Regions from separate parts of the Blautia sp. AF32-4BH genome, predicted to be linked through region 2. Evidence: predicted binding sites of a transcription regulator. Region 2 holds the regulator's gene; each other region holds the start of a gene.

Region 1 (3,279 bases), on a different contig from region 2:
AGGACGACGAGGGCAGAAAGGAGGACGAGACGACTTGCGATCCCTCTTTTCTTGCAGCGCTGTCCCAGCTGCAGAAAGGCAGCGAGCTGAATCTTCTCGGCCTTTCTATCAAGGAAGGAGAAACCTCTCCGCCAAAACGCTACACCTCCGGTTCGATGATCCTTGCAATGGAAAATGCCGGACAGCTCATTGAAGACGAGGAGCTGCGCGAACAGATTAAGGGAAGCGGCATCGGAACGAGTGCGACGCGTGCTGAGATTCTGAAAAAGCTTGTCTTTATCAAATATCTTGCTCTGAACAAAAAGACGCAGGTTATCACCCCGACACAGCTTGGCGAAATGATCTACGACGTCGTACACCAGTCGATCCGCCCGCTTCTGAATCCGGAGCTGACGGCAAGCTGGGAAAAGGGACTTACCTATGTAGCGGAAGGCTCCATTACCTCCGAGGAATATATGGGAAAACTGGAAAACTTTGTGACACGCCACACGGTAAATGTGAAGCAGCTGCGGAATCAGTTCCAGCTAAAGAGCAGCTTTGATGCGTCCGCGCCGTATTACAGAAAAGCCTCTTCCACGCGCTCCCGTACCGGGAAACGTACCGCTGCAGAAGACTCCTCTGCAAAGTCCTATTCCACCGCCGGAAAAAAAGGCGCACAGAACTCCTGAAATGTGGTAAGATAAACAGGAACTAAAACAAGAAAGGATGAATCACGCATGAAAGATGCAACCATTTCTGAACTTTATGATTTAACCCAGACCATTGCCGCAAAAATCTTTGAAGGCAAAACGTATCCATGGGAAGTGCTTCCGCTCATTAAAGATTTTATTCTTGAACTCGGCGAAACACTCGATCCGGCAGAATACGAAAAACGCGGCGAAAATGTCTGGATCGCAAAAGATGCCGTGATCGCACCGACCGCTTCCATTAACGGCCCATGCATCATTGGAAAAGGCGCTGAGATCCGTCAGTGTGCCTTTATCCGCGGAAACGCCATCGTCGGCGAAGGCGCTGTCGTTGGAAACTCCACCGAACTGAAAAATGTCATTCTCTTTAATAAAGTACAGGTTCCGCATTACAACTATGTCGGCGACTCTGTTCTTGGATACAAAGCCCATATGGGTGCCGGTTCCATTACTTCCAATGTAAAATCCGATAAGAAGCTCGTTGTTGTCAAAGGCGCAGATGAACAGATCGAAACCGGACTGAAAAAATTCGGTGCGATGCTCGGCGATGAAGTTGAGGTCGGCTGTAACAGCGTATTGAACCCGGGAACGGTTGTCGGAAGAAATTCCAACATTTATCCACTCTCCTGTGTTCGCGGTGTGATCCCGTCAGGTCATATTTTTAAGAATGCGAAAGAAATTATCAAAAAAATCTGATAATTAAAAAAATTTTCTTTTATCGAGAGAAAACCAAACCGATTGATTTAAAAGACCGTCGGAAATTTTATCGTTTTCCGGTGGTCTTTGCAATTTTTTATCAAAATATGCTGGACGAATGACCAATTTTGTGAGACAATAACCATAGGTCTGTGAACAGGCTGGAAACAGTCCGTTCGAAAGACAAAAGCTCAAATAAGTACATATTTGAAAGGAGTTTAACAATGACTTATTCACACGAAGTAGAAATGATGTGTCCGGTTGCCCAGGGCGTGCATCACGGTGCAGCTCCGATTCCGGAGGAAGCAAAATGGGTAAAAGCAAAAGAAATCAAAGACATTTCCGGATTCACTCACGGTATTGGCTGGTGCGCACCGCAGCAGGGTACCTGCAAACTGACTCTGAACGTAAAAGAGGGCGTTATCCAGGAAGCTCTCGTTGAGACTATCGGATGTTCAGGAATGACTCATTCTGCAGCTATGGCATCTGAGATTCTGCCAGGACTTACCATCCTTGAGGCTCTAAATACTGACCTTGTGTGTGATGCTATCAATACTGCTATGAGAGAGCTCTTCCTGCAGATCGTTTACGGAAGAAGCCAGAGTGCATTCTCCGAGGACGGACTGGTTGTAGGCGCAGGCCTGGAAGACCTTGGTAAAGGACTTCGTTCCCAGGTTGGTACCATGTACGGAACTCTTGCAAAAGGACCTCGTTACCTGGAGATGACCGACGGTTATGTAACAGGTATCGCTCTGGATGCAGATGATGAGATTATCGGTTACAAATTCATCAACTTCGGAAAGATGATGGACTTCATCAAAGCCGGCGATGATGCAAACACAGCTTTCGAAAAAGCAAGCGGACAGTACGGACGTGTTGCTGATGCTGTTAAGATCGTTGACCCGAGAAAAGAGTAATCAGATAATTTAGGAGGATAGGAAAATGGCTTTATTTGAATCATATGAAAGAAGAGAGAAACAGATTCTGGCTAAGCTTGCTGAGTACGGAATCAACTCCATCGAAGAAGCTGCAGAAGTTACAAAAGCTGCTGGCCTTGATGTATACAAAATGATCGAAGGCATTCAGCCAATCTGCTTCGAGAATGCAAAATGGGCTTACACTGTAGGCGCAGCAATCGCAATCAAAAAAGGATGCCGCAAAGCTTCTGAAGCTGCTGCAGCAATCGGTGAGGGACTTCAGTCCTTCTGTATCCCGGGTTCTGTAGCAGATCAGCGTAAAGTTGGTCTTGGCCATGGTAACCTTGGTAAAATGCTTCTGGAAGAGGACACCGAGTGCTTCGCATTCCTGGCTGGACATGAGTCCTTCGCAGCTGCTGAGGGTGCTATCGGTATCGCTGAAAAAGCAAACAAAGTACGTCAGAAACCTCTGCGTGTTATCCTGAACGGTCTTGGAAAAGACGCTGCTCAGATCATCGCTCGTATCAACGGCTTTACTTATGTAGAGACTGAATATGACTACTACACCGGAGAACTGAAAGAAGTATTCAGAAAAGCATACTCCGATGGACCGCGTGCGAAAGTTAACTGCTACGGCGCTAACGACGTTCGCGAAGGCGTTGCTATCATGTGGAAAGAGAACGTTGACGTTTCCATCACCGGAAACTCCACCAACCCGACTCGTTTCCAGCATCCAGTTGCAGGTACCTACAAAAAAGAGCGTATCGAAGCTGGTAAAAAATACTTCTCCGTTGCTTCCGGCGGTGGTACAGGACGTACTCTTCACCCGGACAACATGGCAGCAGGTCCTGCTTCCTACGGTATGACCGATACTATGGGACGTATGCATTCTGACGCTCAGTTTGCAGGTTCTTCTTCTGTACCGGCTCACGTAGAAATGATGGGTCTCATCGGCGCAGGAAACAACCCAATGGTTGGTA
Region 2 (3,279 bases):
CGCGGTTCCAGACGGATCCGCATATCGGAGCGTACTTCGGTCGGCTTTTCCAGCACATCCATTTTGTCCAGCATTTTTTCACGGCTCTCGGCGCGTTTGATGGATTTCTCGCGGTTGAAAGATTTCAGCTTTGCAATGACTTCTTCCTGATGGTGGATTTCCTGCTGCTGGTTGACCCAGGCATGGTAAGCGGCTTCACGGAGCATTGCTTTTTTCTGACTGTAGGCGGTATAGTTTCCCTCAAAAGTTGTTACTTTTTTATTGTCCACTTCAACGACTTTTGTGACAACGCGGTCGAGAAAGTAACGGTCATGGGAGACGATCAGGACGGCTCCGCTGTAATTTAAAAGATACGTTTCGAGCCAGGAGATCGAGTCCATATCGAGGTGGTTGGTCGGCTCGTCGAGCAGAATGATGTCCGGTTTGGTGAGCAGCAGTTTACCAAGTGCCACGCGGGTCTTCTGACCGCCGGAGAGGGAGTCCACCTGTTTTTCAAAATCGCTCTCGGAAAAGCCAAGACCTTTTAAAACACCGACGACTTCACTGCGGTACGCGTATCCGTTTTCCAGTTCAAAGGTATGGGAGAGGCGGGTGTAGGTGGAAAGAAGTTCATCCAGCTCTGTACCGGATTTTGTATTCATATCACTTTCCATCTGACGGAGGCGTTCCTCCATATCGATCAGATTCTGTTTCGCGGTCAGCACTTCCTGGTAAATGGAAAGGTGTCCGGTCAGATCCTGATGCTGGGCGAGATAGCCCATCGTCTTTCCTTTGGAGAGGATGACCTCTCCCTCATCGGCCCTCATTTCGCCGATGATGATTTTTAACAGCGTCGATTTTCCGGCGCCGTTGATGCCGACCAGTGCGGCTTTTTCGCGTTCTTCTATATGAAAAGATGCATTTTTGATAATTTCCGTTGTCCCGAATGCTTTCGAGATATTCTGACATGCAAGAATCATGTGGTTCCTCCAGATAACATATTTCTGTATTTTGACATAATACACCATCCTTATTATAGAGAGTAATACACAAAATTTCAAGAAATCTTTGACAATTTTCTATCAACCATATATAATATGAATATATGCAGGTGTAAATAAGGAGGAATTTATCTTGGAAGAAAAAGGAATTTCGCGGGCAGTTATCAAAAGACTTCCTAGATATTATCGTTACCTGGGCGAATTGCTGGAGGACGGAGTAGAACGGATCTCTTCCGGTGAGCTGAGCGAGCGGATGAAAGTGACAGCTTCCCAGATTCGCCAGGATTTAAATAATTTCGGCGGCTTCGGCCAGCAGGGGTATGGTTATAACGTGCGGTATCTGTACAGCGAGATTGGAAAAATTTTAGGTCTGGACAGAGTCCACAATATGATTTTTGTCGGAGCCGGAAATCTGGGACAGGCGCTTGCTAATTATGCGGCCTTTGAAAGAAGCGGATTCAAAACGGTCGGTATTTTTGACGTCAACCCGGTATTAAAAGGAATCTCCGTGCGCGGAATTGAAATCCGCATGGCGGACGAGCTTCCGGAATTTATCAAGGAACACCATGTAGAGATTGCGGCTTTGACACTGCCAAAAGCAAAAGCGGTAGAGATGGCAGAGATTCTCGTGGACAACGGTGTAAAAGCAATCTGGAATTTTGCACATACCGATCTAAACTTAAAACTTCCGAAAGATGTGATCGTCGAGAACGTCCATCTTTCCGAAAGTCTGATGCGTCTCTCCTACAATCTGACCAGATATGAGGCGGAGCATCCAAAGAACAATTAAGAAACCAAAACAAAAGCAGGAGAGTCTTCGGGAAACCGGAGACTTTTTCTGTTCACTTTCCGGATAAGGCAGGAAAAGGAGGAAAAGCGATGAAACGGATTCTTACAGCAGCACAGATGAAGCAGGCAGACCGCAATACGATCGAAACCATGGGGATACCGTCCCTGGTACTGATGGAGCGCGCAGCGCTGTCCTGCGTGGAGGAGCTTCAAAATGGAACATGGGATACAGGAAAAGTCCTTGCTGTGTGCGGTCCCGGAAATAATGGAGGGGACGGTGCGGCAATTGCACGGATTTTAAAGACGAAAGGGGTGGATGCGGAACTGTTCTGTCTTGGAAATCCGGAAAAATACAGTGAAGGCATGAGAGCACAGAAGAAAATTGCGGAAAATTATGGGGTCCGTGAGGTTAAGAATCCGGATTTCCGGGAATATACTGTTATCATAGATGCCATCTTTGGAATTGGCGTATCCCGTCCGCTGGCAGGGGAGTACCGGAGGGTAGTGGAAGCAATCTGCGCAAGCGGTGTTCCTGTTCTTGCCGTGGACATCCCTTCGGGGATCCACACGGATACCGGAGAGGTCCTTGATGCGGCGGTGAAAGCCAGAGCCACGGTGACATTTGCCTGTGCAAAGCCAGGGCTTCTCTTTGATCCCGGAAAACGATATGCCGGAGAGGTCCTGGTCCGTGATATCGGAATCGGCTTTGATGCAGGAGAAGAGGAGACGCCCTGGTACGGTTCAGTGGAAAAAGAAGATCTGGACCGGTTTCTTACCCGCACGCCGATGGGAAATAAGGGAACCTTCGGAAAGGTGCTGGTACTTGCCGGTTCCGGTGCCATGTGCGGAGCCGCTGTTTTGTGTGCCAGGGCAGTCCTTGCATCCGGTGCCGGCATGGTAAAGGTTGTGACAGAGGAAAGAAACCGTACGCCGCTTTTCTGTGCCCTGCCGGAAGCAATGGCGGATTTCTGGAAGGAGGATGAGCCGCTTCCGGAAGAAGCCCTGCTGCAGGATCTCGCCTGGGCGGACGCTGTTGTTGCGGGACCGGGACTTTCCAAAAGCCGGACGGCAAAAGAACTGCTCGTTTTTACGGTGCAGCACACAGAAGTTCCTCTTGTTCTGGATGCAGATGCGCTGAACCTGATTGCAGAAGATGCAGAGATTCTTTCGGGCTGCCGGGCAGAAAAAATTTTAACGCCTCATGTAGGAGAGCTTGCACGGCTGCTGCACATGACCATTGCAGAATGCCAGCGTGACCCGGCAGGAAGCGCCGGAAGGGCAGCCGAAAAATACCAGGCCTGCTGTGTACGAAAGGATTCCGTAACCGTGACAGCAGAGGAAGGGCGTGAGCAGTATTACATAAACACAAGCGGAAGCAGTGCGCTTGCGACGGCGGGAAGCGGCGATGTGCTCGCGGGAATCACAGGCGCCTTTGCAGCAAAACGTCAGTGTGAAAAAAACGAGAAAAAAATCAGCCTTGCCAAAACAGCGGCACTGGCGGCATATGCGC
Region 3 (3,279 bases), 300 kb from region 2:
AACTTCCTGTCCGAGAAGCTCGGAAAGGCGAACTGCAACCGGTGCAAGAGAAAGCTCTGGTTTTGGTTCTCCTTTCGGTTTTCCAAGATGAGAGCAGAGAATTACTTTTCCGCCGTCAGCGATCAGTTTTTTGATCGTCGGAAGAGCAGCTACCAGACGGTTCTCATCTGTGATTTTTCCATCGATCAGCGGAACGTTGAAGTCGCATCTTACAAGGACTCTTTTTCCTTTTACGTTGATATCATCTACGGTTTTTTTGTTTAACATGGGCGTTTCCCTCCATATATCCAACTGCATCTGCCGCGCCGTTTCTTTGTTTTTGCGGCATCGCGGTCCTTATTTAAAAATGCAGTTTATAATTTTTGCACACGGAAAAGGGCTGTTTTTGTGCCGTATTTTTCCGCCGCATTCGCAAAAAGGGTCCGGTCCTTAACAGACCGGACCCTTTGGGCTCTGAAATTTTGCCGTTCAGTTTGTTAAATTATGCTAACTCGCTGAAGTATTTGATGGTACGAACCATCTGGCTTGTGTAGGAGTTCTCGTTATCATACCAAGAAACAACCTGTACCTCTGTTGTTCCGTTGTCCAGCGGAAGAACCATGGTCTGAGTTGCATCGAACAGAGAACCATATCTCATACCAACGATGTCGCTGGATACGATTTCATCTGTGTTGTATCCGAAGGACTCGGTTGCAGATGCTTTCATTTTTGCGTTGATCTCGTCAACAGTTACAGTTCCTTCTACAACTGCTGTAAGGATTGTGGTAGAACCGGTTGGGGTTGGAACACGCTGTGCAGAACCGATCAGTTTGCCGTTCAGTTCCGGAATAACAAGGCCGATTGCTTTTGCAGCACCTGTGCTGTTTGGAACGATGTTAACTGCAGCTGCACGGGATCTTCTCAGATCGCCTTTTCTCTGCGGTCCGTCCAGAGTCATCTGATCTCCAGTGTAAGCATGGATAGTAACCATGATACCGGATTTAATCGGAGCCAGTTCGTTCAGAGCTTTTGCCATAGGTGCAAGGCAGTTTGTGGTGCAGGATGCAGCGGAGATGATGTTATCGTCTGCTGTCAGGGTCTCATGGTTTACATTGTAAACGATGGTCGGAAGGTCGTTACCAGCCGGAGCGGAGATAACTACTTTACGAGCACCTGCATTGATGTGTGCCTGAGCTTTTGCTTTGGAGGTGTAGAATCCGGAGCACTCCAGAACTACGTCTACGCCAAGCTCTCCCCATGGGCAGTTGTTAGCATCCGGGAAAGCATAGATTTTGATGTTTTTGCCATCTACTGTGATGGAATCTTCATCGGATGTTACGGTATCAGCCAGAGCATATTTTCCCTGAGAAGAGTCATATTTTAACAGATGAGCTAACATCTTCGGGGATGTTAAATCGTTGATTGCTACTACTTCATAACCTTCTGCTCCAAACATCTGTCTGAATGCAAGACGTCCGATACGGCCAAAACCATTGATTGCTACTTTTACTGCCATGATTTTCAATTCCTCCTAAAAAGTGAATTTTAATTTTGAGTCTCTGTACTTTGTTAAAGAAACATCAACCTTATCTGTATAATACCTAATTTCGTCGGAAAATTCAAGTTCTATTTTCAAGAAAATACGAAATTATTTCTAAAATTTGTGAAGAGGCCGGATGCCGATCCGTATTTCTGCAAAATTTCGAAAGATCCGTCTATTGCAGAAAAAGCCGGAATCCAGCCTTTCTGGGGCTTTTTTCCGGCTTTTCCTGCGCGTTTTCTATTGGATCGGCAGATATTCCGGCTTCTTCTCTTTAAACCGCACGTAGTACCGGAATCCGGCTTCCTGCGCGATGGCTGCCGCGTCCGCGAAATGAAACGCTATATGTTCCGGTTTGTGGGCATCGGCACCGAAGGTGATCTTTTCGCCGCCCAGTTCCCAGTATCTTCTGATAACATCCGGCGTCGGATTCGGCACGCCAAGGCCTGCCTTGTAGCCGCCGGTGTTGATTTCCAGCGCGATATCGTACTGAATCAGCTCTTTTAAAATGGTATCGATCTCGTCCGCAAATGCGCGGTAGCTGTAATCTTTTCCCTTTTCTCTGCAGTAGCGTACCACATAATCCAGATGACCAAGCGTCTGGAAATTGTGGAAGAACCGGATATTTTCTGCTGTAGCCCGAAAATACGCCCGGTACAGCTCTTCTGCTGTCCAGTCCGGGAAAGCATCCTCATAATAGGGGTCTTTTCCGTCAATGACATGCATGGATCCGATCACATAGTCGAACGGCCACGCATTTACATACTCTTCCATCCGTTCTTTTAAGTGGAGCTGCAGTCCCAGTTCCACGCCGAATCGGATATCGATTCTGTCGTAGTATTTTTCCTGCAGTTCCCGGATTTTTGCCGCATATGCCGGTGTATCGAGCTGGAACTCGCCGGTACTGTAATCCATATCGTAGTGATCCGTCAGGCAGATTGCCGGAAGTCCCAGCTCGACTGCCCGTTTTACCATCTCTTCTGTTGGTGCTTCGCTGTCACTTGAAAAGAAACTGTGCATATGACAGTCCGCTATTTTCATCTTTCGGCCTCCGTAATCGTTCCGCCTCCGCCGACACAGCCGTCCACGTAGAAGACAACAGCCTGTCCCGGTGTCGGAGCACGCACGCCGTCCGGGAAGGTACAGGTAATCTCATCTTCCCCGGTCCGTTTGATCACGCACGGGGAGCCTTTGTGCCCGTACCGGATTTTTGCGGTGCAGGAGAGCTCTTCTCCAAGTTCCAGCGGCGGAATTGCCATATAGTTTACTTTGTTTGCTTTTACTACTTTTGCGAAAACCTCTTCATTTTCGCCGACCACAACCTCGTTCGTCTCCGGACGGATTTCCAGTACGAACACGCGGTGTCCCATCGGAAGGCCGAGTCCGCGGCGCTGTCCTACGGTGTAATGGGTAATCCCCTCATGGGTACCGAGGATTTCACCCTTTGTATTCACGAAATTGCCTTTCGGTGCCACGATTCCTGTCTCGTTCTGGATAAAGGAAGCGTAATCCTGATCCGGCACGAAGCAGATTTCCTGGGAATCCTTCTTTTTTGCTACCGGAAGACCGATTTTTGCTGCAATCTCACGAATCTGATCTTTTGTGTAGTCTCCGACCGGCATCAGCGTATGCGAAAGCTGCTCCTGGGTCAGATTATACAGTGCATACGTCTGGTCTTTTGCCGCTGTTACCGAATTTGCAATCGCATACCGTCCATTGGCAAGCTGTTCGATTCTTGCATAATGTCCGGTCGCAATGTA

Evidence for each region. Region 2 encodes Rex, which represses fermentation and respiration genes when NADH is low (regulators of the CRP and FNR family bind a similar motif). Its sites were predicted from a motif close to ATTGTTAANTANTTAACAAT; they were not measured.
Region 1: the regulator Rex is predicted to act here: its motif matches at 1,468-1,487, upstream of DWZ44_RS16825 (iron-sulfur cluster assembly scaffold protein).
Region 3: the regulator Rex is predicted to act here: its motif matches at 1,545-1,564, upstream of gap (type I glyceraldehyde-3-phosphate dehydrogenase).

Annotation. Positions count from the first base shown of each region.
Region 1 covers NZ_QTVL01000021.1:29,065-32,343, reverse strand. Annotated here, with positions in the region: gene DWZ44_RS16835 (DNA topoisomerase) at 1-668, shown strand, start outside; gene DWZ44_RS16830 (acyltransferase) at 717-1,382, shown strand; gene DWZ44_RS16825 (iron-sulfur cluster assembly scaffold protein) at 1,607-2,299, shown strand; gene DWZ44_RS16820 (GGGtGRT protein) at 2,325-3,279, shown strand, end outside.
Region 2 covers NZ_QTVL01000001.1:398,683-401,961, forward strand. Annotated here, with positions in the region: gene DWZ44_RS01905 (ABC-F family ATP-binding cassette domain-containing protein) at 1-959, opposite strand, end outside; gene DWZ44_RS01910 (redox-sensing transcriptional repressor Rex) at 1,114-1,770, shown strand; gene DWZ44_RS01915 (NAD(P)H-hydrate dehydratase) at 1,860-3,279, shown strand, end outside.
Region 3 covers NZ_QTVL01000001.1:94,151-97,429, reverse strand. Annotated here, with positions in the region: gene DWZ44_RS00505 (phosphoglycerate kinase) at 1-267, opposite strand, end outside; gene gap (type I glyceraldehyde-3-phosphate dehydrogenase) at 482-1,495, opposite strand; gene DWZ44_RS00495 (histidinol-phosphatase HisJ family protein) at 1,760-2,560, opposite strand; gene mnmA (tRNA 2-thiouridine(34) synthase MnmA) at 2,557-3,279, opposite strand, start outside.